DNA from 4 places in the Lactobacillus sp. ESL0681 genome. Region 2 is predicted to be linked to each of the others. Evidence: riboswitches for the same ligand, from Rfam matches in the RefSeq annotation. Region 2 holds a riboswitch; each other region holds the start of a gene.

Region 1 (8,006 bases), 570 kb from region 2:
TTTGATCTATTTGGTGATGATGATGACGATAACAGTAACAGTCAGGGCAAAGGTAAGTTACAGACTTATAGTGAAGGTTCCGGCGTTATTTATATGAAGTCGGGCAAAAAAGGTTATATTGTAACTAATAATCACGTTGTTTCTGGTAGTGATAAGGTGCAAGTGATGCTGACCAATGGTAAGACTGTCAATGCCCGAATCGTTGGTACTGATGAAACAACCGACCTTGCTGTGCTAGCCATTGATGCTAGTTATGTAAGTCAAACAGCTGAATTTGGCGATTCTAAGAGCCTAGCTCCTGGACAAAATGTGATTGCGGTTGGTTCACCTTTAGGTAGTGAATACGCGTCTACGGTCACTCAAGGGATTATTTCAGCACCAGCACGTAACATTACTACGTCATCTGCTAATGAGCAGACGGTTATTCAAACTGATGCGGCGATTAATCCAGGAAATTCCGGTGGTGCTCTAGTCAACTCGGCTGGCCAAGTAATTGGAATTAACTCAATGAAGCTAGCCCAATCTAGTGATGGTACTTCAGTTGAAGGGATGGGCTTTGCGATTCCATCTAACGAAGTGGTTACGATTGTTAACCAGCTAGTTAAGAAGGGTAAAATTACGCGGCCACAATTAGGTGTTAAGGTAATTGCCCTAGAAGGAATTCCTGATAGCTACAAGAAGAGGCTCAATATAAAATCTGATTTGAAGAAGGGGATTTATGTTTCTTCAGTAACTAAGAGAGGTTCTGCTGCGGAAGCTGGGATTAAATCGGGTGATGTTATTACCAAGGTTGACAATAAATCCGTCTCAGATGTCGCTTCGTTACACAGCATCTTGTATAGTCATAAAGTCGGTGATACCGTCAATTTATCTGTTAATCGGGATGGAAAAATGCTGAATTTAAAGGTTAAGTTGCAGGCTAATTAAAGTTGCTAATATTCTTTATTTAAATAAAAAAAGGCTATGCTGGCTAGGTTTTATCCGCTAACATAGCTTTTTTATTAATAATTTTATTGCGAAACATCATTATGTTCGGAATTATGGCTTGTCAAGTTTTTTAAAAGCAATAAAACAATGTTGATAACTGTGTATAACTTTGTGGATTGTGTATAACTTTGCCAAAAAGACTGCTAGATAGCTGTGGATAATCTGTTGATTGTGTGTAGATTACAGGTGGTATTTTTAGGAATAATTAGCCAAGTATCCTAGTATAACAGCATTTATTGCCATACGTTTGTAAATTTGCGAATTATAGATAATATGTGGGCAACTTTTTAACAAAAAAATTTTAAAAAATCTGCAATCACAAATTAGGTGGCGAACAGAAGTTTTGACTACAAAATGTAGATTTTGCTTTTACACAGTTGTGGAAAACTGGGGTGGAAACAATGCGAATTAGGGGATAAAATAGAAGTTATGAAGATTAAGATTGTATGTGTAGGTAAATTAAAAGAGAAGTATTTTCAGGCTGCCATTGCAGAATATTGCAAGCGTTTAAGTCGTTTTGCAAAAGTGGAACTAATACAAGTTGCAGATGAAAAGGCACCAGAAAAATACAGTTTAGCTCAGCAAGAACAGGTTAAAGTAATTGAGGGTAACCGAATTTTGAGTAAGATCCAGCCAAAAGACTATGTTTATGTAACTGCAATTAAGGGAAAAGAACGTAGTAGTGAGGAGTTTGCCCATGAATTGCAAGACTTGGCTACTTATGGACATTCAACGCTAACTTTTGTGATAGGTGGTAGTCTGGGGACTAGTCAGGCAGTGAATCAGCGTGCCGATAGTTTGCTCAGCTTTGGTAAGTTGACTATGCCGCACCAATTAATGAGGGTGGTCCTAATTGAACAGATTTATCGTGGTTTTATGATTAATAGTGGCAGTCCATATCATAAGTAGTTGAATTACTGATGGTTAATTGCAAGTTGCTTAATCAAAAATTTGGTTGAACAATGAAGCTAGTGGAAGTATTATTAACAGATAAGTAAATACCAGTAGATATAATGTAATAATAGTGATTGTGAAATATAAGTTTAAAAGAATAAAGGTGATTATATGGTAGATAAATATTCTGACTTTGATTATGTTGGGTTGGCTAACAACTTGGCTGATGATATTTCTAATTGTGGTAATTTTGTTGTTTGGGCTTATTGGTATACAACTTATGATAAACAAGAAGTATTTTTTGAATACTTTTATTTAGACAATCTTGAAGCTGCCATAACTAATCCGAAGTATCGTAGTGTAGCAGAAGTGGACCAACTGGTAATTGCAGAGTTACCACTATTTTTCCGAAAGAAGATGGAGGCTGTAGATTTATTGCAGATCTTTGTTAAGGAAAATAGAGAATGGGGACAAAAGCAGTCACGGGATTAAAAGGTTGATAACTAGCAAAAAGACAGCAGGAATTAAACTGTTGTCTTTTTGCTTATTTCAATGTAAAGAGGAAGAGGTTCGTTAAACAGAGTAAAAGTATACTCCATAACCAATCACCGCGTTTAACTGTGATTGGTACAATTATAGAACGCTGACCGCCTTCGCGGTATCCATGTGATTCCATTCCTTGGGCCAAATTATCGGCTGAATTAAGGGCAACCAGAATGGCTTTAAAATAAAGTACTGGTGACCAAAAACTCAGATAAACACCGCGCATCATACCAGCAGTTCGGATTTGTTTAACCGCATGCTTCATTAAAGGGATAATATTAAGAGCGGCTAGCACACCATAAGCAAATTTGCTTGGCAGCTTAAAATTTTGTTCAAATGAACGTGCCAATGATTCAGCACTAGTATTGCAGCTAACACAGGCAATCGAGAGCGTATAAACATAAATTCGACTTGATAGGCTCAAAGCATTATTAAGATTTGGCTGGGTGGTAAACCAGTATAAAGTAGCAAAAACGGTGATAGCAGCAATTAATGGTGCAAGTAGCAAAGTTAGTAGTTTTTTTATCGTAGTGTGGTGAACTAACAAGTAACCAATGCAAAATAAAATAATTAGTAAGTTAGTGGTTAGACTGACCTTGATGGAGATTTCGATAGAAATAATTAACGCTAAAATAAATTTGAAACTAGGATTCATGATTGACCTCACTTAGTAGAATAGTTCAAATGCTGATGTTGCAAGACTAGATGATAGTCGCACCAAGGGGCTAAGTTATGTAAATCATGACTGATAATTAAAAAGGTTTGGTGGCGAGCTTGCTGACTTTCTTGCATGAGCTGGACAACTTTTTTACTGGAGGCTTCATCTAATCCACTTAATGGTTCGTCAAATAGCAATACGTCTTGATTAGTTAGTAGCATTAAAAAGATTTGTAGTTTCTTTTGTTGACCTCCCGAAAGTGTGTAAACAACTTGATCTAGGTGCTGGTCTAAATCAAGATAGTTCAATGTTTGATTGATTTTTTCAGAGGTAAAGAATGGATTTAATCCTTGTTTTTTACTCAAAGCAATTTCGTCGGCAACTGTGACACTTAAGAATTGATCCGTGGCATTTTGAAAAACTTGTGCCACGTTAAGCAAGTATTTTCGAGCGCTTAACTTGCTAATCTCCTGATCATAATATGCAATACTGCCAATGTAAGGGATCATCTTGGTGAGTGCATTAAATAATGAAGTTTTACCAGTACCGTTAGCCCCAGTAATGAGAGTTGTTTTTCCAGCAGCAATTTTAAGCTCAGGTTGTTGTAATAGCAGTCGCTTGTGAGCAATTTGGACATTAGTTAAGGTGAAACAAGCAGCCTTGTTATTTGGGACAGCGAAGCAGTAGGAGGCAGCAGTCTGCCCCTGTGTCAACAGCTGGTCTTTTTCATGATCAGATAGCTTAGTGATTGTACCATTTTTGAATTGAAAGAGATAATCGCAAATGCCGGCATAATCATTTAATAGATGGTCACTAACAATAATAGTTTTACCCTGAGTTTGTAATTGTCCGAGCTTGTCAATTAGAAATCTGCGTGCTTCAGGATCACAACTGGCAAAAGGCTCATCTAATAGAAAAAGGTCAAGGTCCATTGCGACCAAAACAGCGAGGGCAACCCGTTGTTGTTCACCGCCTGACATAGTATTAATCTTTTGATCAAGTAGCTGCTTAATTTGGGTAAATTCTACACCGTGAGCCAATCGCTGGGAATATTGTTCAGGAGAGACTTGTAAATTTTCAAGTGCAAAGATGATTTCTTCACGAGGTGTGGCCATAGTAAACTGTTCACCAGCGTGTTGAAACATCATGCCGGCTTGTAATCCATCAAGATCAACGTTTCCAGTAGTTTGACCAGCGTATTTAGGATATAAACCAGCAAGAATTTTTAAAATAGTTGATTTACCACAGCCAGTTGGTCCAATTAAAAGCGAAAATTTAGCTGTTGGGATTGTTAAATTAATTTGATTAAGAATTTTGGTATTTTGATTATATGAAAAACAGAGATTGTTAGTTGTGATTGACATTTTTTCACCAAATAAAAAGTCGTCAAGGAAAAACTCGACGACGCAAAAACGTTAATTTTCCCTTCGCTGGTATTAGCCATAGCAGGTTCAATGGGTATCTTCTCAGCCAAACGGCACCCCGATGTTATTTGGCTAAATTGTACAAGAAAAAATGTCCTTTGTCTAGTTTTTCATCATTAAACTGCTTTTTTGTTATATAATTGAACTATGAAAATAAACTAAGATTAGGTGGTGAAATCATGGCAGTAGTTAAACTGGAACAATATTTACTCAGTATTTTGCATGCAACTACAGCAGATACCAATGAGTTACGGTTAAATTCAGGAAATAAAAATTTTGACCTATTTACAATTTTACTTGAAAATCATAATACTGGTGTCCATCGTTATCAAGCAAGCAGCTATCAACTGCTTTATGTGGCAGCAGGTGAAATAAAAATTAAGGTCGATAACTATGAATATCGGCTCAAGCCGGGAAATATGCTTTTTTTGTTGAATAAGTGCGAATATGAGGTACAACAGCAAACAAATAGTGGGGTGTTGGTTAAACTAGAATTTAGTTTACAAAAGCTAGGGCAGTATTTCCCAGGAAATACTGGTTCGCGTACTGCGTCAGAGCGGGAAATTATCAAGCAGCTGGAACAGAAATTGGAACAACAACGATTTCTATATCTTAAAAATACTGAATTATCAGAACCAGTTCAATTAATAAATAAAATAATTGATGAATATCTACAAGCAAATTTGTTTGCTAAAGAAATTATTGCGGCCGAATTAAAATTGTTGTTGATTACTACTATCAGAAAGCAAGACTTGAACGCTGCACCAGCAACAACTATGGAATTTGCTGGAACAGAACTTGATCGCTATATTGATGCCAACTTTGCTGATATTACTTTAGCAGAAGCAGCCAAACATTTTGGTTTAAATCCTAATTATTTTTCAAGCCTAGTTAAACAAAAAACGGGGAAGAGTTTTGTCGAACATGTTGATGAGCGAAGGATGCAAGAAGCCCGTAATTTGCTTGCCCGACCAGATATCTCGGTTAAGGAAATTATCACTTTAGTGGGATATCATGGAAAATCCTTTTTTTATAAGAAGTTTAATGAATATTATCATCAAACACCGGTTCAGATGAGGTCGGAGTTATTTAGACAAGCTAATATTAATTTAAAATAGAATAGTATCAATGGTGATTCGGTCAGAATCGCTATTTTTGTTGCACTAAAAAACCGATCAAAGAATAAGTTCTCTGGTCGGGCAGTGAAAAATTACATTTTTTCTAGTCGCTTAATTCGGTCTGCAGTTGCTGGATGGCTGTCAAATAAGTTTTTCTTATGTAATGGATTCTCAATATATAATCCACGACTGCTTGGATCAGCCTGTTGCATTGGCTCACTGTGTTCAATCTTAGTTAAAGCAGAAATTAGTCCCTGTGGATTTCGGGTTAGTTCAACTGATGAAGCATCGGCTAAATATTCGCGATTACGTGATAACGCCATTTGGGCCAGACTGGCACACAATGGACCGAGAATTAACACAAATAAAATTGCAATAATTTTAAATATTAAAACCGCCTTGTTGTCATCATGATCATCATTGTCGCGATCATCATCAAACCACCAGATGTAACGACTAGCAATACCTGAAATATAGGAAATAACGCCCACTAAAACAGTAGCTACGGTTGAAAGACGAATATCATAGTTTCGAATGTGTGAAACTTCATGACCTAGAACTCCCTCGAGCTCTTCACGATTCATCATGGTTAATAAACCTTGAGTGACTGCAATAGCGCTGTGCTCGGGATCACGACCAGTCGCAAAAGCATTAGGGCTAGGATCATTAATAATAAAAACTCGCGGCATTGGCACGCGACCCACTAAGGCCATATCTTGTACAATATGCCATAATTCTGGATTGTCTGATTCGTGAACTTCTTGGGCATGATTGAGATTCATTACCATATTTGCAGGATCATGCATAACTATCAATAGATAGATTGCACTAACAATTAGGGCAAGGATTAAACCGCTCCAAGGTGTCCCACCAAAAAGATAGCCTAATCCTGAACCAACTAAAGCAAGAATAATTATGAATAACACCATAATCAAGCCTGTTTTACGCTTATTACTGGCGATTTGTTGAAATAGCATGGTTGATCCTATTATTAAAACTTAACTTTAGGTGTTTCTTTTTCGGCTTCACTTGTTTGCAAATAATCGACTTTCTGGAAGCCATGAATTCGTGCGACCATATTAGATGGAAAAGTTAATAGCTTTTGATCATAAAGGGCAGCTGAAGAATTATAAAGTTGCCGAGAATAAGCAATTTTATTTTCGGTATTGGTCAATTCTTCTTGTAGTTTCATGAAGTTTTGGTTGGCTTTTAAATCAGGATAATTTTCCTGTAAAGCAAAAATTGATTTCAGCGCATCTGAAATCTGGTTTGATACCTTTAACGCTTGCGCCCGATCATCACTAGGAATCGCAGTCAATTGATTCCGTAATTGCACCACTTCAGCTAAAGTACTTTTTTCATGTTTAGCATAGCCTTTAGTGGTTTCTACAAGATTGGGAATTAAATCATTACGCCGCTTTAGCTGCACGTCAATTTGACTCCAAGATTCATCAGTATATACCTTAGATTTTTGCAGTGAATTATAGCTGGTAATATAGATAGCAACTAACAGAATAATGATAATTAGAATTATCCACATTAATGGTGACATATTTTTCTCCTTTTAATCTAGCTTAATCTAATTATAACTAACTTCTACTTTTTTTGGAAATAGTAACGAACTGGTTTTAAATGAGTAATAAAATTCCTCCGATAATTGTTAAGATAACTAAACCAGCGATTTGCATCAATAGCCATTTCTTAAAGAATTCACCTTTTGAAACTGTCCCATTTTCAGTAAAGGTTTTTAGAACTAACATGTTCGCCATTGAACCAATTGGCGAGCCGAAGCCACCAATATTTGATCCCAAAAATAGGGCTTCAGCGTACGGCGTGAACTTCCCAACTAAAATCGTAGCTGGCACATTACTAATAATCTGGCTAGAAACAATCGAGGTAAGATAAGTTGACCCCTCTGAATTAATCATGGTGTGAATTAAGGTCACAATGACCGGAATCTGTTGGATATCACTAATAAAAATAAAGAAACAGGTAAAAGTCAGCAATAAAGCATAATCAACTCTAAGTAGTATCTTAGGATTGATTAATAGTGCCAAAATGATGGCAGCTATCATTGGCCAAGCTACATTAACCACCTTAAAAACGCCCAAAAAGAAAAAGGCAAAAACCATTGTAGTGATGATTGTTGGTCGAACACTTATTTTAACTGGTGTAGTTTTTTGAATTGGAATCTGTTTACGAGGAATAAAGTGAAAAATAATAAAGGCAATAATTAATGAAGCAATCAGATAAGGCAGCGACCAAGAAAAGAATTTTAGGGCACTAACTGAATATTTACTGACTAAAAAGATGTTATGTGGATTACCCCAAGGCGTAAATGCCGCTCCAATGTTTGCTCCCATACCAATTAAGGTAACAGGC
Region 2 (8,006 bases):
ACTGTTGCTCCAACCTCATTTAACTTTTTAACAGCATCAACCATCTCTTGAGTATTACCAGTCACTGAAGAAATAATCACCAATGAATCACTAGTAATGCGCTTATTACCAGTTGTTAAATATTCAGCGGCATTTTGATAGAAAGTTTCTAAGGCAGTTTTTTCTTTCATATGTACAGTTGCTTGCATAGCTGATGCATAGGTTCCGCCAATTCCTAACCAACAAATATTAGAAATACCTTTTTTAAATAATGGATCAATTACATCATTAATTTGACCTCTTAGTTCTAAAGCACCATTCATACTATCAATTAATTCTTGCTTGTTAAATTTACGCATTTTATTTTTCCTTTTCTATTATTTACTATTTATTTTTACAATGTTTTTAATTAAATTTTTGAAGCCGTAATTTCATCAAAATCAGGATATGCCGAGTGTTGCAAATCTATATCTTTTTCTTGCGATAACCGATATGCCAATAAATGTACTGGAATCGTCATAAATAACGCTGCAAGTAATTCATCAGTATTTACTTTCAAACTCAAATCATAATCTTTTTTACTTTGGCTATCATTGGCATAAATCGTATATACATTATCAACGTGCTTATTTAAAAATTGCTTTAATAAATCTGCACGCTCTTGCAACTTTCCGTTAGGTTCTAAACAAACAATAAAATCATTTTTCTCTAACCCCAAGTATGGGCCATGCATATATTCTTCTAGTTCTTTACCCCATGCGCTAATTCTAACTGCTTCAGTTATTTTTGTTTCACCTTCACGACTAACGCCATAAGCAGCCCCATAGCCAATAAAGGTAATTCGTTTAGCAATATTAAATTTTGTTAAGTTCTTGTCTACCCATGAACTAGCACCAGTTATAACAGCAGGGACCTGCTTAATTACAGCTTTGATTTTTACAACATATTGTTCAAATTCATTTGTCGAAATTTTATGGTTTTGTTTAGCTATTATTAATGCTATTAAAATTAAATCTAAAATTTCTATACTATAGCCTGCACTAACATATGGCATTTCCTCTATTGGCATACCCATATCTAAAACGTTCTTAGCTACTTTAGCAACAGGACTATCCTCCTCGCTAGTTAACGCAAAAACCGTATGGTCTGCTTGTTGCAGTCCCTCAATTAACTTGACAACTGAATAACTGTGCCCACCTTGTGAAATTGCTATACATAAAGTATTGTCATTTACATGTAATAAATAATTTTCTGAAATTGATGGTTCTTCAATTTGAATTGGCATTGCCAAAACCTTACTCATAAATGGCAAAGCACCATAAGCAGCGTTAGAACTTGATCCGGTTGCATATATAACTACATTATCAATCTTTTCAGTATCGACATTGGCAAATTTTTTTACAAATAAAGCTTGATAATTATCCAAAACGCTTTGATAATACTGCGGTTCTAATTGAACATAATCTTCTATACTTTTCACTTACAACACTCCTAAAAATTATTGTCCTAGTAATCCTGTCCACGCACCAAAAATGCCAATAGCAGCAATCAAAAGCAAAATATACTGCGACTTCCAGCCTTTTTTATCAAGCCAATAAATAAAACCAGTAAACAGTAATGGAATAATTCCAGGAACAATTCCATCAAAAATCTTTTGTACAGTCGTTGCATCAGCACCAGTTCCAATTTTCATTGGCATGTTAACTGTTACCATCGTGGCAACCATAGCTCCGACAACACCAAGTCCCAATACAGAAGCACCATAAGTTAGCTTATCCATTAACCCAGTTTTTTGAACCTTATCAATAAAAGAAGAGCCAATATTATAGCCAATGAATAGACCATAATATCTAGCAATGATTGCCGGAATATTGAAAATCAATAAAAATAAAATCGGTCCAAGTATGTTACCCTGCATAGCTAAAGAAGTACCAATACCAGTCGCAATAACTCTCAGAGTTCCCCAGAAGAAAGAATCTCCAATCCCACTTAGCGGTCCCATTAAGGCTACTTTGATATTATTAATCGAACTTTCATCAAAGTCAGGATCAGTTGCATTCTGTTCTTCCATTGCAATCGAAATACCTAATGGAAATGTGCTCAACCACGGTGTAACGTTAAAAAATTCCAAATGACGCTTATACGCACTACTCAGCTTATCTTTGCTATTTTTATAAATTTTTTCTAGAGCTGGTACCATGGCATAGGTATAACCCATATTCATTTGCCGTTCATAGTTCCAGGACCATTCCACAGTAAATGAACGCCAAAAAGTTTTCATCAAATCCTTTTTAGTTAGAATTTTAGAACTCTTCATCTTCATAATTGATACCTCCATTATCTGAATCTTCTGTATTTATACCTGCTACAGCCGTGGCACTTTGATCTGTGTTAACAAGTGCTTTACCCTTAAATGCTGAATAGCCTGTCAATACTAATGCTAGACAAGCACCAAAAATTGCCACTCCTGTAACTGGAACTTTTAGATAAACAGCCAGTGCAAAGCCAAGGATAAAGAAAGTAACATTATTCTTATTGACCATCATCTTCAATAACAATGCAAAACCATAAGCTGGTAATAAACCTGTTGCGATTCCTAGACCATCAATTACAAACTTAGGGATAACAGCTAAAACCTGCTTAATTACTGGACTACCAAGCAAATAAGAAATTCCCACAACTAAACCAATTGGTAGGTTAATTGAGAAAAAGCCACCCCAATTACTCATTCGGCCAATACCTTTTCCATTTGCTTCATCTCCATATTTATCTGCCTTATGCACAAAGAATGGCAAAATAAAGATAAAACAAAGGTTTTTAATTACTAAAACCAAAGAAGCGATTGGAATTCCCAAGGTTAAAGCCACAGCAGTACTTTTTCCTGCATTTAACGCAAAAGCCGTACCTAAGACACTACCCGAGATAATCTCCGGCGGAATTGAAGCACCAATTGAAAATGAACCAACAAATGCTAATTCTAAAGTTGCTCCCATGATGATTCCTTGGTGCAAATTACCCAAAACTAAACCTGTTAATGTACACGTAACTAGTGGCCTTGATAACATTGATGAACCTAAAAAGTATTCTCCATTTCCTAGCATTGCAATCAAGGCTAAGATCAAGGCGATTAAATATTTATTCATAATTTACCTCTCAATTTATTTATGAAATTCTCGCTTTTCTTCGCTAGGAACTTGTTGAATCCAGACATCAACGCCATCGTTTTGCAGATCGACTAATTGTTCAGCCTCAGTATCAGTCAAGTTGATAGTTTTAGAATAATTTTTGGTTCCTTCACGAGGTTTGGTACCTCCTAAATTAAGACCTTTGATTTTCCCCTGAGTACCTTTTATTAACTTTGCTGCATCAGCTACTGATTCAACTACAATCAACATTTTATATTTATCAGTAATTCCTGAGTTAATTGCTTCAATACTTTCGGCAACACTCTTCATTACTAGTTTGGCATTGTCAGGTTTAGCTAAACGGATAGCTGATTTGCGAAAATCATCTTTGGCGACACTATCGTTAACAACAAAGATGGTATCGGCATCCAAACTATAAAACCAAGAAACTGCAACTTGGCCATGAACTAAACGGTGGTCCACTCTTACAAGTTTAATCATGTTATATTTCCTCCATTAATTAAAATCAATTGAATATTCAGTATTTAATGCATCTTGCATTCGATATTCAATAGCAACATTTTTCTTATCAGCTGTTGAAAAAAGATTAGTTATCTTAAAAATTGGTGATCCAATTTTTAAGTTCAACTGCTTACTACTTTCAGCTGATGCCTCAATCAACTGAAAATCTTGATATACATTTTCAAGATTAAATTTACCTGAATTTACCACCTCAATGATGGGCGTCACCTTCAGACAAGCTGGATCAAAACCTGGGAAATTATCCAATGGCAATAATAATTTTTCAAAGGATTTTCCATGGCTTGATAATGTTTTAAATGATACGTAATACAGTAATTCATTAGCTGAGATTCCTAATATATCTGCATAATAAGGGCCAACTAACCGTAAATAAGTATCCTTAAATTTAACTTTATCTGATGATTCAAGATAAGTTGGTCTGATGATACCAGTCATATTCAGAATATTTTGCTTTGAAATAGTAGGCCTTACAAATAAACCACTTCCTTTTTTACGAACTACCTTTTGTTCACTTACTAACTGATCAATTGCTTTACGAATAGTTGTGCGACTTACACCATAAATTTGTTGTAGTTCATTTTCATTAGGTAAACTATTTCCTGGAGAATAAAAACCATTGGCAATTTTGTAATTAAGATCAAAATAAACATTTTTAAATAGCATCTTAATCCTCCTGATAATCAAAAATATTATTAGCAGTGAAATAGTATTTAAACTGTTTACCAATTAAATATTGCCTGGTACATTCAAGTGGACGATCATCAGCTTGATAATTAAAACTTTCAATTTGATAAAGAGGCTCACCGTCTTTAACTTGCAACGCCTTAGCCAACCTATCATCTGCTAAAATACACGTGATATCCTCTTTACCATATGTTGGTACAGCATTATATTCATCACATAAAATCTGATAAAGTGATAAGTTAGTAAAATCCACCTTTTCCAAAGTTGGAAATTCCGCTTTATTAAAGTATGTAATTTCATAACTTAGAGGCTTATCCCTGTTGCAGTGAATTCTTTCTATCTTTAATAATTGACTTGTCTTTGACCCAAAAAAGTTTTGCAATTGTTTGGTGACCTGAACACTGCTTGTCGACAAATGCTTTATCTTAACATTTTGATTTCCTAACTCGGCAGTCATTGACTGCATCCCCAGCATATTAATATCGATCTTTTTATTTACTTCAATTCCTGAGCGTTGTTTAACAGACACTACACCTTCGTCTTGAAGGTGACGCAAAGCATGTTGAACAGCACTTCTGCTAATTCCAAGCTTATCAGCAATTTCTCTTTGACTTGGTAAATCTTCTCGCTTATCAATGGAACTAACCAGATGCTGCAAATATTCTTCTACTTGTATACTAGGAGATATCTCTCTAAATTCTGTTATATTCCCTCACTCCTTTGGTCTTATTTTTATAAAACTTATATTTAAAATATTGAATATTCAAAAATTTATACAGTTTAATAGCTATGTAAACAAACTTCAAAAGATAAGTTTTGTTTTTTTAATACCAGATATAATAGTAATCGCTTTCAAAAAATATGTCAACGCTTTTTTATAAAAAAGTCTATTTTTGATAAATTAAATTACCGATTAATCTTGATTTCAGCACATTTTTACTTTAACTATCATACAAACTAAAGTAGAATATTATTGATAAAGAAGGAGCGTCTTAGATGTCTAAAATTGAAAAACCTGTCGTGATTGGCATAACTGGTGGATCTGGTAGTGGTAAAACTACTATTGCCCATAAAATAGTTGAACAAATGGCTGAAAATGAGCACGTCTTGATTATGGCTCAAGATTCGTATTACAAGGATAATACTAATATTTCAATGGCTGAACGCATGAAAATTAACTATGATCATCCTGATGCCTTCGATATCCCACTACTAAAAAAACAGATCAACGATTTGCTTAACTATCAGGCAATCGAAATGCCAATCTACAACTTTAAGGATCATACTAGAAGCAAAGAAACCATTCACATTGAACCTGCAGATATCATTATTCTTGAAGGAATTTTAGTTTTAGCTAGCGCAGATATTCGCGATCTGATGGATATTAAGGTTTATGTCGATACAGACGATGATATTCGCTTTATTCGCCGATTAGAACGCGATATTAAAGAACGTGGACGCTCAATCGACTCAGTAATTGAACAATATTTGCAGACCGTTAAGCCGATGTATCATCAGTTTATTGAACCAACTAAACGCTATGCCAATATCATTATTCCTGAAGGTGGGGAAAATGATGTCGCCATCGACATGCTGACAACCAAAGTACACGCTGTCTTAAATCGAAAATAAAAAAGTTGAGTTTTTACGCTCAACTTTTTTATTAACGAATTTTTGCATAATATTTAAATTATCTTTGGCTTTAACGCCTTATCGAAAAGATTGGTAATTAATTTAACTAGAACGCCATCAAATACCAAAGCCGAAATCATGTTAGTAATGAACATTGTAATTTGTAAAGTCATACTGTATTTGTTCCAACCATATAAAAAGTAAGTTGGGACAAATGACCCCAGTCCGGCAAAGAAAGCGCCAATCAAGACACTAGTCCAAGAAAATTTTTGATAACGTTCTTTTTTAGGAAAAAAACCAATCTCATTAGTTGCTCCTTGAACTATTCCAGAAATAACTGTAATGGCTCCCCACTGGCCCCCAATTGCCATCTCAACAACTGCAGCTAATGTTTCACCAATTGTTCCGGAACCACTTGTAGGGACAAAATACATTGCTAATGGTGCCGCCATGAGCCATAGGCCAGCAAATACTGTATCTGTCACTGGGGCAAAACCTGTTGGCAGTAAAGCCATTTTAACCAGGTTATACGCCCAATTAAAGCCATAAGTATAAACTACCCCCATAATAATACCAATTAAGGCAATCAAAATTATTGATTTAACATTCCATTTTGATGATCTGGTAAACATAAAAATACTCCTAGCCCTTCTTAAAAAAGTCAACTAGGAGTACAATAATGCTTAATTATTAAACACTTCCCTAACGCAGGTATTATCCTGTTCAGGTTCCAAGGGTTTTTCTCAGCTATTAAGCACCCCTAGTGACATACTATATTTTCGTATAGTATACCACAGGCAATGCTATTATGATAAGGAAAAGGAAAAATGAACAAAATTCCAACAAGAATTAAAAATTACGAAGACATGGGTATTGGTTTGTTTATTCATTGGGGGCTATATTCACAACTTGCTAAAGGCGAATGGACGGAATATATTCATCAACATGATCAAGCAGAATACGAAAAATTAATTGCTTCCTTTGCGGCAGAAAATTTCGATGCCGATAAAATTGTCCTTGCTGCTAAACAGATGGGCGCCAAATACATTGTCCTAACTACTAAGCATCATGAAGGCTTCTTCTTATACGACACTAAAGGCTTATCAACATTTGACGCAATACATAGTTTAGCTCACCGTGATTTGATTAAAGAATTTGTAAATGCCTGTAACAAATATGATATCAAACCATTTTTCTACATGGCAACTTATGATTGGCACTCGCCTCTTTATCAGAATAACTTTAATGATTACCTTGATTACTTATTGAATTCAGTCAAAATATTATGTCAAAATTATGGACCAATTGGCGGATTTTGGTTTGATGGTGATTGGGATAAAAAAGACGCAAATTGGAAACATTCACGACTTTACGGTATGATTCGCAAATATCAACCTGAAGCTATCATTATTAATAATACCGGTCTTAAAGAACGTGGCCAAATTAGTAATTCAGAGATTGATGTTGTAACTTATGAACGAGAAACACCCAGCCAAGTCAATCACGGCTTTGATGATAAGTATGTAGCTGGTGAAGCTTCAATTACTATGAACAAACACTGGGGATTTGCCAAAAATGATTTAGATTTTAAGTCCGGTAAAGAATTAATAGAAAATATTGTGCATTGTCGCGGCATTGGTGCCAATATTTTGCTCAACATTGGACTTACTGGTAGTGGCAAAATTCCTGAAATAAATCATGCTATTATGCAACAAATAGGTAATTGGACAGAGATGGCCAGTGAAGCTATCTATAAAACCCGACCTGAGGCCAGGGTCCAAGCAAATGGTAATCAAAAAGATTTGGTACTTGGCAATGACAAAAATAAGTATCTGTTTATTCATGACTTAGAAATCGTCGGTAACGACAACGTGGTACTGGGCGGAGAAGGAAATACTTTGCGGTCTTTTGAAGGTTTCTTCAAAGAAATAAAAGCTATCAGCTGGTTAGACAACGGAGAAAAGCTATCATTTATGCAAGAACCAAAAAACGGTACATTAACTATTAATGCTTCTGGTTATGTCTATGGTAGCGATTGGTGTG
Region 3 (8,006 bases), 390 kb from region 2:
AGCAGATAAGGAGTCAATATTAATGGTTGAAAATGGAACTTACACAGGTACAGCTCAAGGTCATAATGCCAAGATTACTGTGGCTGTAACTTTAGAAGATGAAAAAATATCTCAAGTTGAAGTAACTGATGAACATGAAACAGCTTTACTTTCAGAAAATGCATTGAAAATAATACCGCAAAAAATAATTGATAATCAATCGACTGCGGTAGATGCAATTACAGGAGCAACTTTTACTTCTAATGGAATACTTAAGGCAGCTCGATCTGCCTTATCCCAAGCTGGCGCTACAGCAACTGAATTTACTGCCAAAGAACAGATTACTAAGCAACAACATAATATTACGACAGATGTAGCAGTATTAGGAACTGGTCTTGCTGGTTTAGATGCTGCAATTACCGCCAAAGAAGCTGGTGCAGATGTTGTTTTAATAGAAAAAACCGGCCGTCTTGGAGGCAATTCAGTAGTTTCTGGTGGTTTTATGTATGCAACAGGAAGTAAATTTAACAAAGAAGAGGAGAACGATCCAGCTGGTCTGGTTAAATTTTATGAGGACTTTGCTGCTAAAGAAGGCGGAAAGATTGATCATGATTTAATCAAAGAAGTTGCTGAAAATTCTGGTTCGGCTGTTGATTATTATGCTGATAAATATGGGGTAGAATTCACGGCAATGCCGCTAGGTATTTCGAAAAAGCCGAAAACTCATGTTAACCTTGAAAAAGGACCTGTTGCAATTATGGGTCCGGTCATTAAGCGTGTTAGAGAGCTGGAAATACCTATTATTTATGATCAAACTCATGAAAAAATTAAAACCGAAAATGGGCAAGTTAGTGGTATAGCTACTAGCGGTAAATACGCTGATTATGATATTAACTGCAAAGCTGTTGTTATTGCAGTTGGTGGTTTTGATGGCTCGCAAACGGTACGTGACAAGTATGCCCCTAGTGCTCAAGGAACTAGATCGCTTTCAACCCCGTATGATAATGCAGATTATATTGATATTACTAGTAATTTACATGCAGCAACAGAGTTTAAAGATGGTGTCATGGGTATTGTGACTGCTAATTACTTGAGTGTTGATGGTGGTGCCAATGGATTGATTATTACAGGTAAGGCTTTAGCTGTTAATAATTTGGGTAAAAGATTTACTAAAGAAGGTCAACATTATTCATTAATGTATAATGATGCCAAAAAATCTGCTGGTAATAAGTTTTTCTGGATTTTTGACCAAAATAATGCTTCGTATGATGCTGCAAGTCAAATGCCAGAAGCCAAAAAATGTGCTTCATTGCAAGAAGTTGCAAAACTAATTGGGAGTGATTTGCAAACATTGCAAAGAACTGTTGCCGATTATAATGCAGCTGCGACAAATGGCGATGCTGATTTTGGCAGGGATGATATTGTTCCGGTTGCTAGTGATGGTCCTTATTATGTGATAGAGGGCTATCCGACAACAGTAGCTGGCTTTGGTGGCTTGAAGATCACACCTGATGCACAAGTTTTAGATACTAGTAATCAGCCGATTGCTGGTGTATATGCTGCAGGAGAGGCTGCGAGTGGGCAATTATTTGTTCATACCTATCCTGCAACTGGAACGATGTTAACAGTTTGTACAGTATTTGGCAGAATTGCTGGACAAAATGCTGCTGAATATGCTAAAGAATAATTTTACTATGGGAGATTATAAATAATGATAGTTAATAAAAACACTTATTATGATGCTAGTTATGACGTAGTTGTGCTAGGATTTGGGGGAGCTGGAGCGACAGCTGCTCGCTTTGCCGCAGATGATGGAGCTAAAGTCTTATTGGTAGATTCCGCTCCGGAAGGCCATGAAGGTGGTAATACTAGATATGCTGCTGAATTAGTCGGTTATAGCAGCAGCGAAGCTGACTACCGTAAATATTATGAAGGTTTAGCGCAACATTTCGAACTTGATTCTGAAGTCGAAACAACAGTCGTTCATGGAATAACCCACATGAAGGAATACTTCAAAAAATATTTAGGTGTTGACCAGCCAGTTAGCTATAAGACAATTTTGGGGCTACCAGATGATGCAATTGATGCCGATCATCCTGATCTTCCGGGTGCGAAGAGTTATGACATGATTACACTTAAACCGGGAATTTTTAACGCTTCACTTTGGAATGTTTTGCGCCAAAACGTAATTGACCGAAGTGATAACATTGATGTGTGGTATTCTTCGCCAGTTGAACACTTACTGCAGACACCTAATGGTAAAGTGGTAGGAGCACAAATTGAGCGCGATCATGTTTTATTAAATATTTATGCTAAGAACGGCGTTGTTTTAGCAACTGGTGGAATTGAAAACAATCCAGAGAAAATTCAAGATTACATTGGTTCTTATAAATTAATTCCTTTAGGGACACTTTATAATCAAGGTAAAGGAATCGATTTAGCCCATGAAGCGGGTGCTGATATGTGGCATATGTCAATGTATGCTGCTGGGGGGATGCAACAGAGCTTTGCCTTTTATGAACCAGGGATGAAGCGTGCGCCATTTTATATGGGTAATCCAGTCTTTTATACTGGTAGTATTTTTACAGTTGGTGATGATGGTACACGTTATTTCAAAGAAGATCAAGCAGCTCGTGAAGGCTATGTTGAAAATCATGGTTCTTGGTACAAGCCACTTAATCCGATTAAGCCATACTTTGTATTTGATCAAAAGCAATACGATAAGATTAGTGAATTGAAAGACTTCCCTGATAATAAGGCATTAAACTCGGTAATTAAGGCTGATACTGTGGCGGAATTAGCCGACAAAATGGGGGTTACTGCTGAAAAGTTACAAACTACTATTGATGAGTTTAACTTCTTTGCGCAAAAGGGCACTGATTATGCCTTTCATCGCGCACCTGAAACTTTAACAGAGTTTTCTGCTACTGGTCCATATTATGCTACGCCATTGGTGCAAACTATTGGTTGGTCTGAGGCTGGACCAAGACGTAACGCACGGGCTGAGATACTTGATCCTGATCATCAGCCAATTCCGCATTTGTATGGTGCAGGAGAATTGGGTAGTAATATGGCTAATCTATACCAAGGTGGCTCTGACTTAGCTGATTGTTTAATCTTTGGTAAGATTGCTGGTCAAAATGCGGCTCATCCTAAAGATGATGTTGAAGATATTTCTGCAGAAACAGCAGATCATGAACAGCATATTGGTCATCAACCACTATCTTCAGATCTTAAATCAGAAAAGTATGCTGTTGGTCCTAATCAATACTTAGGCAAATCTGATCAAGGTATGGGTGATGAAATTGTGGTTCGCGTAACTGTGGATCAGCAAAAGAATATCAAAAATGTTGAAGTCTTAAAACAAGCGGAATCAGATGATTACGGGCTTAAGGCGATCAAGGAATTGCCACAAGCGATGGTTAAAGCTAATACAGTTGATGTTGATGCCGTTTCTGGTGCATCTAACACCACAAGAGGCTTAAAAGCGGCCGTTAAAGATGCTCTAAGTAAAATTAAATAAAAGTTTCTAGACTAAAAAGTCCTGGTAGTTTAATTGCTATCAGGACTTTTTTTAATCTTAAATAAAGTAATTTTGAATTTTTAAAACCCATTATATAACTTGACTTTTTATTTCGATTTTTATAGCATGAAGTGAGCTTCATATATGTGATTAAATAAGGTGAAACGATGCCAAATTTAGTAAAAAAACTACGATTAGAATATAATTTAACTCAAGAAGAATTGGCAGAAAAGGTTAATGTGAGTAGTCGAACAATTATTTCGATTGAAAAAGGAAAATATAAGCCATCATTAGTGTTGGCATATAAACTTGCTCGTATTTTCAAGCTTAGTGTTGAAGAACTCTTTTGCTTACAGGATTATTTGGGAGAAGAAAATGAGGAAGAAACTAATTAAAAATGCTATTTGCGAAGTATTCTTTTTATTACTGGGCTTAATCGAATTAGCAGCCATCTTTTTTAGTAATGGTTGGGGTCATGAGCTAAAAGATCTTATTTTGGCGGCGCTTGGTTTCTTCATAGCCCTTGGCTATCATATTAACGCCCAAGATATTAAAAAGGGTCACAGAGATGAATTTGAAGATGATGAACGTGATCGATATGTTAGTAACGTTGCTGATGCGCGTGTACTTAAGTGGTTGAACAATATTGTGTTAATAGTGGCTGTTATCTTCGCCTTGTTATATGCTAATTTTAAAGTCGAAACATTTATAGTAATAGTAGCTATGTCAATTTTTTATTGGAATGTTAGTATGATTTTACAAATTATTTTTGGAATCATTGAAGATCGAAAAAATTAATTCGTTTAATTAAAAAAACTTCCAGAAGTAATCAACAACTGGAAGTTTTTATGTTTTGCATTACTTGTGCCAAGGCGCATTGTTCATTGTGGCAACAGTTTTGGCAATATTATTACTTTGGGCAATCATTGAAATAACGGCTGCACCAGCTGCACCAGTCTGGGCAATGGCAGTCAAATCCGTTTCTTTAATACCGCCAATTGCCACAATCGGCCGGGTACTTTCATTGACTAGCGTGGCTAAACCGGCAACGCCAATTTCTGGGTCAGCATCACTTTTGGATGTAGTGGCAAAGATGGGGCCGCTACCGTAATAATCGATACCAGCAATTTGGTTAGCTTGCTTAATTTGAGTGGAGTTGGAACAAGAATAGCCTACGATCATCTGTTCAGCTACTTCAGAGATTACTTGCTCAATCGCAGTATCACTTTGACCGACATGAATTCCTTCTGCATTAACTTTTTTAGCTAATGCAAGATCGTCATCTATAAAGAATGGTACTTGATATGCCTGACAAAGCTCATGCAAATGTTGGGCCATTGGTAAACGCTCAGCTTCCTTTAAGGTCGAATTAGTACCTTTATCACGAAACTGAAAGGCAGTGATGCCGGATTTTAATGCCGTTTCAACTATCTTAATTAGACTTTGTCCTTGTGGAATATCTTGACTGCCGCAAATAAAATAGGCTTGTAAAATGTTAGAATTAAACTTTTTCATGAAATACTCCTAAAATTGTTTGGCCCAATGATTAAGTGGGCCATGATCGTGGCCTACTTGGATCGTGTGCTCGATAGTTGCTGTGACATACTTCTTGGCTATTTTAATTGCATTAGTTAGGTCTTGGCCTAAGGCTAACTGGGAAGTAATGGCAGCAGCTAGGGTATCACCAGTTCCGTGAGTGCGCTTGGTATGGGTGCGCTTGCTACTAGTCCAAAAGCTAGAGCCGTCTGCCAGCAAAGTATAGTCACGCACATCTTCATTGTCCATGTGACCGCCCTTGATGATGACGTTCTTAACGCCCATATCTTGTAAAGTATGGGCTACATCAGGATATTGTTGTTCACTAGTGATTTTCATCCTAGTTAAAACCTCTGCTTCAGGTAAGTTAGGCGTTACTAAGGTGGCTAATGGCAATAGTTCTTTTTTGACTGTTTCAACAGCTTCATCGCTTAGTAGTTGGGCACCGCCTTTAGCTACCATTACTGGATCAACGGTAACTGGGCCGAAGTCGTATTTTTGTAAGTTTACTGCAACTTGGTGAACATGTTCGGCATCGCCTAGCATACCAGTTTTGCAGGCGCGAATATCTAAATCATCAGCTAAAGCTGCACACTGTGCGTCGATCATTTCTAATGGTAAGAGATGGGTAGCTTGTACGCCTAAAGTGTTTTGAGCAGTAACGGCTACAATTACCGCGGTGCCAAAAACTTGTTGCATTTGAAAGGTTTTTAAGTCTGCCATAACACCTGCCCCGCCACTCGAATCTGTACCTGCAATCGTTAGTACTTGGGGAAATGAATTAATTTTTTCTACCATAATATTTACCTTTCTTAATCAAATTTAGCAATTTTTACTAGGTCGGGAACCTGCACTTTAGCTAAAGCATCAATTAATTTAATGCCAAAAGTTCCGGGTCCGAGATCGGATTGTTGGTTAACTAGTAATTCTCCCGTGGCAGAAAAAACTAGTGTAGCAGTCTCGGCTGCTTCAAAGAGGTTGTCACATACCGCCGCAAAAGCTGCAACAATGCTAGATAGCATGTCGCCAGAACCAACGTGGGCTTGGAAGAGTGGACTACCATTATAAACGTGAGCGATTTGTTGACCATCACTAATCGTGTCAACAGCGCCACTGGTAATGACTACGCAGTGATATTTTTGAGCAACTTGCTTAGTGATTTCGTCTAAGTCTCCTGTACCAGAACCGGCGTCGATGCCCTTAGCTTGCCAATTAAAGTTGCCCAAGGCGGCAATTTCGCCAGCATTGCCGCGGATAATATTTACTTGAAATTCTTTTAGCAGTTGTTCTGCAGCTTCAAGACGATAATTAACGGCACCAATAGCAACTGGATCTAGTACAATTGGTTTGTGCTGCTGCTCAGCCAATTGTCCCATTTTTAGCATATGAGCAAGTTCTGTTTGCGTCATAGTACCTAAGTTGATCTGCACTGCATTAGCCATCTTGACCATTTCGGTAGTCTCATTAATTTCTTTGCTCATAATTGGTGAGGCTCCGAGTGCATTTAAACCATTGGCAACGTCTTGGACGGTTACAAAGTTGCTTTCATTTAAAATAACTGGGTTAGCTACCCGTAATTGCTCTAATAATTCTAATTGCATAATATTCTCTCCGTTAAATTCGGTAATAATAAAAAGCCTTGGCACGTTGGGTGCCAAAGCTCAATTAGAGTGACACGTTCCTAGCGTAAGTGTTAACTTACAGGTTCAAAGGGTTTAATCTCAGCTTATCAGCACCCCTCGTGTTGTTGCCATCATTATAGCGGCTTTTGGTAGAGAATACAATAATAATCTCATTTAAATAAGATTAGTCTGATCATGCCAGGAGCTAATAAATTGAAAGTAGTTAAATTTAGCACTATGCTAGGAATACATTTTTATTAAGCAAAGGGGATTACAAATGGATCAGAAATTTTTAGAAGTAATGAAGCATGAGGGCCCGGCGACGATTATTGCCCTTAACGCCCAGCCAGCGGGAATCGTTAATACTTGGATGTCATACATTACAATTGATCAGGAAGATAACCAACTATATTTACCAGCAGCTGGAATGCATAGTATCGAAGCTGACTTTGCTGAAGATAACCATGTAGTGATCACGGTTGGTAGTAAGGAAGTTGAGGGGACAGCAGGTCCAGGTGCTGGCTTTTACATTTATGGTACAGGTAAGTTCCATGCTGAGGGCAAGTATTATGACCAATTAAAAGCTAAATTTCCTTGGCTAAGAAAAATTCTTGAGGTAAAAATTGACCGCATTGAACAAAAAATCTAGCTAACTTAAAAAGCATCCTAATTCAATAAGGATGCTTTTTTGATGCTTAATTATTTTGGAAATTACGCAAAAACTTGGTAGTTTTGTCATTTTGAGGATGATTAAAGAGCTGGTCAGGGCTGCCTTCTTCTGTGATGATACCGTCGCTGATGAACAAGACTTGATCGGCTACGTCGCGGGCAAAGGCCATTTCGTGGGTTACGATAATCATCGTTAAACCTGTTGTGGCTAAGTTCTTCATTACACTTAAAACTTCTCCAACCATCTCGGGATCAAGAGCTGAAGTTGGTTCATCAAATAATAAAATCTCAGGATCCATGGAAATGGCTCGGGCGATAGCTACTCGTTGTTGCTGACCGCCGGATAATTGGTTGGGTCTAGCATCAACGTATTCTGCCATGCCGACTTTTTCCAAATTAGCTAAGGCAATTTGTTTAGCCTCTTCTTTTGATCTTTTAAGGACTAACTCTTGACCTACCATGCAATTAGCTAAGACATTTTTATTTTCAAATAAATCAAATTGTTGGAAAACCATCCCCACTTTAGCCCGATAAATGTTGCGATTATAGTTTTCTGCTAGGACATTTTTGCCGTGAAAATCGATTTCACCAGCACTCGGCTCCTCTAGTAAGTTGATGCACCGCAAGGTAGTTGATTTACCACCACCGGAAGGGCCGATAATCGTTGCGATTTCGCC
Region 4 (8,006 bases), 660 kb from region 2:
CTTTATGAAGACTTTGCCAGAGGCTGAGGAATTGGCGCACGCATTGGTAGAAATCGGTAAGGGTGTCGGTATGAAGTGCATGGCACTAATTTCTGACATGAACCAACCACTAGGTAACAAGGTTGGCAATACCTTAGAAATTGAAGAAACACTTGACGTTCTTAAAGGTAATGGACCGCAGGACTTACTCGAATTGGTTTTAACTCTTGGTAGTCATATGGTTGTTTTAGGTGGTAAAGCTAAGACAACTGATGAGGCAAGAAAGTTGCTTGAACAGACAATTGCTGATGGTTCGGCTCTAGATCGCTTTAAAGCCATGGTAGTTGCTCAAGGCGGAGATGGGTCAGTAATTGATGATTATAGTGTAATGCCACATGCTAAATATCAAATTGCTCTACCTGCTAAAACTAGTGGTTATGTAGCACAATTAACGGCTGATGAAGTTGGAATTGCCAGCATGAAACTTGGTGGTGGTCGTCAAAAGGCCGATGATGCACTTGACTATGGTGTCGGTATTGAACTTAATAAAAAAGTCGGCGATCGCGTTGAAGCCGGCGAATCCTTGTTAACTATTCATGCTAATCGTGAAGATGTTACTGACATTAAAGAAATGCTTTATGACTGCATTGAGATTGCGGATGAAGCTAAACCTTATCCAATGATTTATAAAATAATTGAATAATTTAAAAAAGTAGTTAGACGACTATGTTAGTTCTAACTACTTTTTTTGTCTGAAAATTAACCTTGGTATTTTTGTAATAGTTAAGCTACTTAGCAACTTTACAATACAGCTTTCATAAGAAAAAGTGTTACTGTATTAAATATTCATATTAGACTTTGCTCTTAAAATCACATAAACTGTAAGCGATTGCTAAATAGGAGGAAAACATGAACAAAATAATTTTAACAGGTGTTGATGGTAATTTAGGTGGTCAAGCTGCTAAGAATTTATTGAAACTTAGTGACAAAGAGAACTTGATCTTTTGTGGCTATAATGAACAAGTATTGCAAAACTTTGCTGATCAAGGAATTGAAACTCGTCAAGCAGATTTTAATTCTAGTGATGGTTTAGCCGAAAAATTTGCTGGCGGAGATGTCTTGGCACTAATTTCGATGCCTTTTGTAGGGGAAAAAAGACAACGGGCACACAAAAATGTAATCGATGCTGCTAAAGAAGCTGGTGTTTCCAAGATTGTTTATACTTCATTAGTTAACGCTGGCGATCCAACCAATCCAAGTATTGAAAAGATTGATCATGCTTATACTGAAGACTATATTCAAAAGAGTGGGTTAGACTATATTATCTTACGTAATTCGCAATATGCAGAAGCGATGGTTACTAATTACTTTACTTTCGTAAAACAAGGTAAGGATTTAGCTAATAGTCAAGGTGACGGTAAGATGGCGTATATTTCACGTAAAGATTGTGCCAAAGCGGTTGCTTATGCTACATTAGCTGACGATTTGCATCATAAAATTTTGAATATTAATGGTAAGGATCTGATGACTATCAGTGATTTTGTTGCGATTGCTAATAAAGTCACCGGTAATAATATTAAGTATCAAGAAATTACTGATGAAGAAAATTATCAACTTTTTGATGCAATGGGAGTTCCAAGAAATACTTCTGGTAAATTTAAAAAAGATTCTGAAGCACCGTTTTCATCAGATGGAATGGTTTCATTTTCTAAAGCTGTGCGAATGGGTAAAATGAGTTCTTATACAGATGACTTTAAAAAATTGACTGGAGACGAACCAATGTCAGTTGAGTATATGTTTGAACATCAAGCAGAATTTCAAATTGGTGAAAGACACTCAAAAGATGATTAATTAAAAAGAAGTAGTAAAAAATAGCATTCCTGGCAAATCAAGAAAGATTGAGCGGGAATGCTATTTTTGGTTATTTATCTAAAAAAATAATTTTTGTACCTTTTGAAATTGCTTGATTTTACCAAGCTTTAGCATGATGATGGCAGCAACCGTTGAACCGATTAGGGCTGCACCAATAAATCTAGGCGTGTAAACGAACCAGTACAGATTATTGGCACTACCCGTGAACCAAACCATTACTGGAAAAGATAGTAAAGAACCAATAATGCCAGTACCAAAGATTTCGCCTAGACAGGCGGCCCAAAGTTTGCCAGTTATTTTATAGCAGATACCAGCAAGGAGTGCGCCAAAAATTGCTCCAGTCAGAGCTAACGGTGGAATTCCCAAAATAAGCATGCGGATAATGCCACACATGGTGGCCATAATGGTGACGTAAACTGGGCCTAACATAGTTGCGCCAATTACGTTGATGACACTTGACATAGGAGCCATCCCTTCGACTCGAAAAAGTGGCGACAACGCTACATCTAGTGCAATCATAATTGCTAGGATTGTTAATTTTTCAGTTTGTTTTCCTTGGTTAGTCATCGTTTACTCCTTGGTAGTATAAAAAAGTCCTCTGCGCAGATTGTGCAAAGGACTTTTCAAGTTAGTCTATCCCTTGCGCTAGTATTATCTAGATCAGGTTTATGAGTATCATCTCAGCCAGTATAACGGGCACCCCATAGACTTTTTTGTTTTATTTTAATTTTATTGTACTCTATAAAAAATAAAATGTTAATGGTTATAGTTCCATTTTATTGTAAGAAGTAACTTCCATTTTTTGGTTAGTCATCGTCATCATGGTAATCGAGGCATTGCGTGGGCTGACACTAATATCGAAATTACTGTAACGTGCTGCAATGCTACGAATAGTAAATCCATGAGTTACCAATAGAATATTTTCAGCACCATCCAGCTCACTAATTAATTTAAATCCCTTATCAAGTCGTGCCCAATATTCTGCAGCATTTTCGGCATCATGAAACGGATCGGCTTCTTTAAGCCAATCTTTGGCAGTGTCGATTGATTCGTTTTTTAACAAGTCATAATGATTCTGGTAACCATGAGGCCCACCAATCATTTGCCAAGCCATGTCACTATCCATTCCTTCAAAGTATCCATAAAATTGCTCACGAAAATATGGACTAGCTATATGCTGCAATTCATCATGATTTTGATTATGTTCAATAATAATGTCGCAAGTGTCACTAGCCCGTTTTAAATCACTTGATAAAGCAATATCAAAAGGGACATCCCGTAGTGTTTCACCAGCTTGCTCAGCGCCAGTAATACCTTTTTGGGTTAACGGAGTATCGCACCAACCTTGCATTTTGTTGTAGCGATTAATATAAGTTTGTCCATGGCGTACGATATAGATTCTTTTCATGATTTGCTCCAATTATTTTTTCTGATAGATTTTGTTAACGTTTTTGATATCAATTGGCTGAATATCATATAGCGAACCTGATGGATACATGACAGATTTGCCTTGGTTGTGATCAAGCCCGATCGCGTGGCCCAACTCGTGTTCAACTGTGTTGACAATTCTTTGGTGAGTATAGCCGTATATCAAATTATACAGGTAGAAAGTATTTAACTGAATTTTGGCTTTAGCAATGAGCTTATTTTTGGGATTATAGGTAACTTGGGTTTGTCCTGCCGCGTCTGTTTCAGAATCAAACATTGGTTCAATCGTAATTTGAGACTTTTTTTGCTTGCTCTTTTTAAAAGTAAAAGCATTGGTATCATTCCATGCTTTAATTGCCTCATTGCTAGCATCAACTAATTCGGGGTCATCATTTAGGTCAAGATAAACTGTTGCAGTTGGCTTTTTCCAGTGACAATTTTTACTTTTATTTTTAGTAGTTTTGGTTTTGCTTTTTTTCTTGACCTTTTTAGACTTCTTAGCTTTTTTGGCTGCAACGATTTCATCTGGGAAACTTGACTGTGAATTATCAGGCTCAAGAGCAGTTGCGGTACTAGTAAAGGTTAAGGCAGCGATTATGGCATATATGAATTTACGCCAAAACTTTAGCGGTTTTTTCATTGATTAGTTATCCTCCAACACTTGTTATTATAGAAGAAAAAATTAACTTTTTCATGAATTATTATTAAACTTTATAAATCAGCTCGAGATATTATATATAACTGCAAATTCATGTTAAAATGGAATGCAAGTTTTGAAAATAGGTGACTTTATGACAAAAGCGACAGATGATAAACAGTTTGAGCAGCAACATCTTGACTATCTGTTAAAGATGATTAAACAAAAGAAGTTAGAATTAACTTCGGCAATTAAGTCTGCTGAAGGTGAGGCAAGGAATCTTAATTCACACTTTTTTGACGATGTTAAATTAGATTACGATGGCTATTCGACTTCGATGGAAACGGCATTGTCTATTCATCAACAACAGCAATTACTAGATGAACGGGAAAATGCTTGGCAGCAATCTGCTAAACAATTAGGTACAGTTAATCGCCTCGAGCAAAAGCCATTTTTTGCGCGAGTTGACTTTAAAGAAGGCAGTGAAAAACCTGAGACGATTTATATTGGTCTAGGGTCTTTTGCCGATCCAGACAATCACTTTTTAATTTATGATTGGCGGGCACCGATTTCTTCAATTTATTATGACGGTAAGCTTGGTCAAGTTTCTTATCAATCGCCTGAAGGCGAAGTTACTGTTGATATGACTAAGAAGCGCCAGTTCATGATTGAAAATGGTAAAATTGTCAACATGTTTGATACCAATGAATCAATTGGTGACCAGATGCTCTTAGAAGTTTTGGGTGAAAAGTCAAGCACGCAGATGAAGTCAATCGTAACTACGATTCAGCAAGAGCAGAATAAGATTATTAGAAACACTAGTGCAGATTTGTTATTTGTGCAAGGTGCTGCTGGATCTGGGAAAACGTCGGCTATTTTACAACGGATCGCTTATCTGCTTTATCGGTATCGTGGTAATTTAACCAGTAGTGACGTAATCATGTTCAGTCCGAATCAGTTGTTTAATGATTATATCAAAAATGTTTTGCCAGAAATGGGCGAACAAAATATGGTACAAATGACCTATTGGCAGTTTGTTGCTCGTCGTTTACCAAAGATGGAAGTTGAAAACCTCTTTGATCAGTTTGAAGATCAAGCTGCCAGTTCTGCAATTGGCCGTTTTAAAGATTCGACGCAATTCTTTAAGCTATTAACGCACTACGCCAAGCATCTAAATAAGCGAGGATTGATTTTTAAGAATATCTATTTTCGTGATACTAAGCATCCTTATTTTACTAAAGAAAAGATCAATGAGATCTATTACTCGTACAATGAAAACTATAATTTAACTAACCGAATTGATGTAACTCGCGAGGAATTGATCAAGTCACTTAATCGCAAGATTAATTCGGAAACTAAAAAGCCGTGGGTTAGTGATGCAATTCAGAGTTTAAGTAAAGAGCAACTTAATGCTTTGTATGATAAACCTGATCAGGAATTTGAATCTGAAGAAAAAGAAGAGAAGTTTCTAGGTCGTAAGATTGTAATGAAAGAACTTGATAAGGTCTATCAACAAATTCAGCATAATAGTTATCTTAATATGCCGGCACAATATTTGAGCTTTTTGCGAGCTGTTCCCAAGATGATTGATTTAGCCAAATGGCAAATTAGTGCGGCTGACTGGTCTGAGCATATTACACAGGTTAAGCAGGGTTTAAAAAAACACCAATTGCACATGAACGATGTATCAGCTTATTTGTATCTGTATGACTTGATAACTGGTCGGCAAGTCAATTATGAAATGCGGTATGCCTTTATTGATGAGATTCAGGATTATACGCCGTTTCAGTTGAGTTATCTTAAATTTAACTTCCCACGAGCAAAATTCACGATGTTAGGGGACTTAAACCAGGCAATTTTTACTAAAGATGATAGCCGCGACCTTTTGAAGCAGATTAGTAGTCTATTTGATCCAGAAAAAACGGATGTGGTGCAATTAACTAAGTCGTATCGGTCAACTAGGCAGTTAACTGATTTTACTAAGCAAGTGTTGCGTCAAGGTGAAAAGATTGAATCGTTTAATCGACAAGGGCCCAAGCCAGCACTCTGGAAACGCGATAATAGCGACGAGGCAATTGCTGCATTGGTTCAAATTTTAAAGGATAATACTGAAGCTAACTTAACAACAGCTATTATTACTAAGAATTTAGCTAGTGCTAAGTATGTTAGCCAGCAATTAAAGCAGACAGGAAGTAAGGCAACTTTAATCGCGACAGCTAATCAACGTTTGGTTGATGGTACACTAGTTTTGCCGTCATACTTAGCCAAGGGCTTGGAATTCGATGCGGTTGTGATGTGGGATGCTTCTGATGAATGTTATCATGAAGCTGATGAAACACAACTGGTTTATACGATTGCTTCGCGAGCAATGTATCAGCTTGATTTGATTTATGTAGGCCAAAAGAGCCGGCTGCTTACAGTAGACCCTGCTACATATGTAGAAAAGTAGGTAAGAAAAATGACAGGTAAAGAGCAATTTAAGTTTAAACGGATAGCTGAAATGACCGGACGGGAAATGTTCTGTGTTGCTAAATTACGGATTGATACATTTGTGACAGAACAAAAAATTACGGATCCTGAGCTTGACGATGATGACTTAATAGCGATTCAAGTTTATTTGTTAAATGATGATGAGAGTGCTGCCCAAGCAGTATGTCGCTTGTTTAAAGAAGATGGCAAGTGGATGTTAGGACGGGTTGCTGTTGCTCAAAAAGCACGCGGACAACATTTGGGAACCAAGATGTTAAGTCAAGTTCATGAATACCTGCAAAATAAGGGTGTTAATCGTTTATATTGTCATGCGCAAATGCAAGCTAAGCCGTTTTATGATTATTTAGGCTATCAAGCACAAGGTGAAGTATTTACAGAAGCTGGCGTGAAGCACATTATGATGTATTATGATTTATAAGTAAAAAAAGTCGCTTATTTAGCGGCTTTTTCTTTGACTGCGGTTGTAACCAAGCTAGTTAATAGTTCATTACCCTGGTCACTTAAATGTAGACCATCTTCTTGGAAATAAGTTGAGATATTACTTAATTGGCTGAACGCATCGTGCATATTAATAAAAGGGATATGATATTTGTTCGCAATGATTTGGGCAATTTGTTGATAATGTGCTGATTTCTGTTCGTCGTAGCATTGCATGATGTCTTTATTATATGGATCTTGGGATAATGGCCCGACTATAATTACTTTATTAGGGCCAATTTGGGTAACTATTTTTGTTAAATTGTCGGTATATTGGTTGCTAGGGATGCCCCAAGTTGCCATGTCATTGGTACCAAATTCGACTACGACAATATCTGCTGCTGAGTCAATTAAATTAACTCGCTTAAGCCCATCTGCAGTGGTTGCGCCGCTAAGAGAAACATTTTTAATTGCGAAGCTTGCCCCTAATTTAGTCTGTAAATTGTTAGTGACTAAATCGGTATCGTGTCCAGCTCGATAACCATTAAAAATTGAATCACCGAATAAAATAATCTCTGCCATTTTAGATATCCTTTCTGTTTTATTATTCTTATTTACCTTATAATAAAAGAAATAGAATTGAAGGGCAATTATAGATGAAGAATTATTTACAATTTGATCGGGATCAGTGGGCCTCTTTTTCGTCTGCTGATCAGGTTAAGATTACGGCAGATGAGTTGGCCAAAATTAAGTCACTGGGTGATGTGGTGGACTTAAACGATGTCCGTCAGATTTATGGTAGTTTGGTTAAGTATCTGCATTTGGCTTATGAAGAAAAACGCTCTTTACAACAAAAACAATGTGATTTCTTGCAGAAAAAGCTCAAGCCAGCACCATTTATCATCGGTATTTCAGGATCAGTAGCTGTTGGTAAGTCGACTACGGCAAGACTGGTGCAGTTATTGCTAAGTCGGACTTATCCGGAATTAAAAGTTCACTTAATGACTACCGATGGCTTTATCTATTCTAATCAAGAATTGAAGCGGCGTAATCTATTTGAGCGCAAAGGGTTTCCAGAAAGCTATGATATGCAGCTGCTCAATAACTTTTTGCAAGATGTTTTAAGTGGTAAAGCTGATATTGGTTATCCGATTTATTCTCAAGAACTTAGTGATATTGTACC

What was found. A riboswitch is a leader RNA that binds a small molecule or an ion and turns the genes downstream of it on or off. The one in region 2 is predicted to bind thiamine pyrophosphate.
Region 1: linked by a shared signal. The riboswitch ahead of OZX59_RS05765 (ABC transporter ATP-binding protein) and the one ahead of OZX59_RS08570 (ECF transporter S component) in region 2 are both predicted to bind thiamine pyrophosphate.
Region 3: linked by a shared signal. The riboswitch ahead of thiM (hydroxyethylthiazole kinase) and the one ahead of OZX59_RS08570 (ECF transporter S component) in region 2 are both predicted to bind thiamine pyrophosphate.
Region 4: linked by a shared signal. The riboswitch ahead of thiW (energy coupling factor transporter S component ThiW) and the one ahead of OZX59_RS08570 (ECF transporter S component) in region 2 are both predicted to bind thiamine pyrophosphate.

What each region holds. Positions count from the first base shown of each region.
Region 1 is NZ_CP113943.1:1,205,642-1,213,647, reverse strand. Features, by position in the region: gene OZX59_RS05785 (trypsin-like peptidase domain-containing protein) at 1-927, shown strand, start outside; gene rlmH (23S rRNA (pseudouridine(1915)-N(3))-methyltransferase RlmH) at 1,417-1,896, shown strand; gene OZX59_RS05775 (hypothetical protein) at 2,053-2,373, shown strand; gene OZX59_RS05770 (energy-coupling factor transporter transmembrane component T) at 2,426-3,079, opposite strand; gene OZX59_RS05765 (ABC transporter ATP-binding protein) at 3,088-4,446, opposite strand; TPP riboswitch at 4,488-4,577, opposite strand; gene OZX59_RS05760 (helix-turn-helix transcriptional regulator) at 4,686-5,624, shown strand; gene htpX (zinc metalloprotease HtpX) at 5,717-6,601, opposite strand; gene OZX59_RS05750 (LemA family protein) at 6,616-7,176, opposite strand; gene OZX59_RS05745 (SLC13 family permease) at 7,253-8,006, opposite strand, start outside.
Region 2 is NZ_CP113943.1:1,778,569-1,786,574, reverse strand. Features, by position in the region: gene OZX59_RS08610 (SIS domain-containing protein) at 1-338, opposite strand, end outside; gene OZX59_RS08605 (SIS domain-containing protein) at 389-1,459, opposite strand; gene OZX59_RS08600 (PTS system mannose/fructose/sorbose family transporter subunit IID) at 1,478-2,296, opposite strand; gene OZX59_RS08595 (PTS sugar transporter subunit IIC) at 2,283-3,122, opposite strand; gene OZX59_RS08590 (PTS sugar transporter subunit IIB) at 3,138-3,605, opposite strand; gene OZX59_RS08585 (GntR family transcriptional regulator) at 3,621-4,310, opposite strand; gene OZX59_RS08580 (GntR family transcriptional regulator) at 4,312-5,007, opposite strand; gene udk (uridine kinase) at 5,328-5,963, shown strand; gene OZX59_RS08570 (ECF transporter S component) at 6,017-6,595, opposite strand; TPP riboswitch at 6,646-6,735, opposite strand; gene OZX59_RS08565 (alpha-L-fucosidase) at 6,791-8,006, shown strand, end outside.
Region 3 is NZ_CP113943.1:1,388,380-1,396,385, forward strand. Features, by position in the region: gene OZX59_RS06635 (FAD-binding protein) at 23-1,666, shown strand; gene OZX59_RS06640 (FAD-binding protein) at 1,691-3,502, shown strand; gene OZX59_RS06645 (helix-turn-helix transcriptional regulator) at 3,670-3,897, shown strand; gene OZX59_RS06650 (hypothetical protein) at 3,878-4,300, shown strand; gene thiE (thiamine phosphate synthase) at 4,361-5,017, opposite strand; gene thiD (bifunctional hydroxymethylpyrimidine kinase/phosphomethylpyrimidine kinase) at 5,027-5,836, opposite strand; gene thiM (hydroxyethylthiazole kinase) at 5,851-6,639, opposite strand; TPP riboswitch at 6,700-6,788, opposite strand; gene OZX59_RS06670 (pyridoxamine 5'-phosphate oxidase family protein) at 6,938-7,309, shown strand; gene OZX59_RS06675 (amino acid ABC transporter ATP-binding protein) at 7,356-8,006, opposite strand, start outside.
Region 4 is NZ_CP113943.1:1,117,440-1,125,445, reverse strand. Features, by position in the region: gene OZX59_RS05400 (pyrimidine-nucleoside phosphorylase) at 1-682, shown strand, start outside; gene OZX59_RS05395 (NAD(P)H-binding protein) at 889-1,830, shown strand; gene thiW (energy coupling factor transporter S component ThiW) at 1,909-2,418, opposite strand; TPP riboswitch at 2,471-2,565, opposite strand; gene OZX59_RS05385 (histidine phosphatase family protein) at 2,615-3,259, opposite strand; gene OZX59_RS05380 (matrixin family metalloprotease) at 3,272-3,919, opposite strand; gene helD (RNA polymerase recycling motor HelD) at 4,071-6,365, shown strand; gene OZX59_RS05370 (GNAT family N-acetyltransferase) at 6,375-6,824, shown strand; gene OZX59_RS05365 (SGNH/GDSL hydrolase family protein) at 6,839-7,405, opposite strand; gene coaA (type I pantothenate kinase) at 7,480-8,006, shown strand, end outside.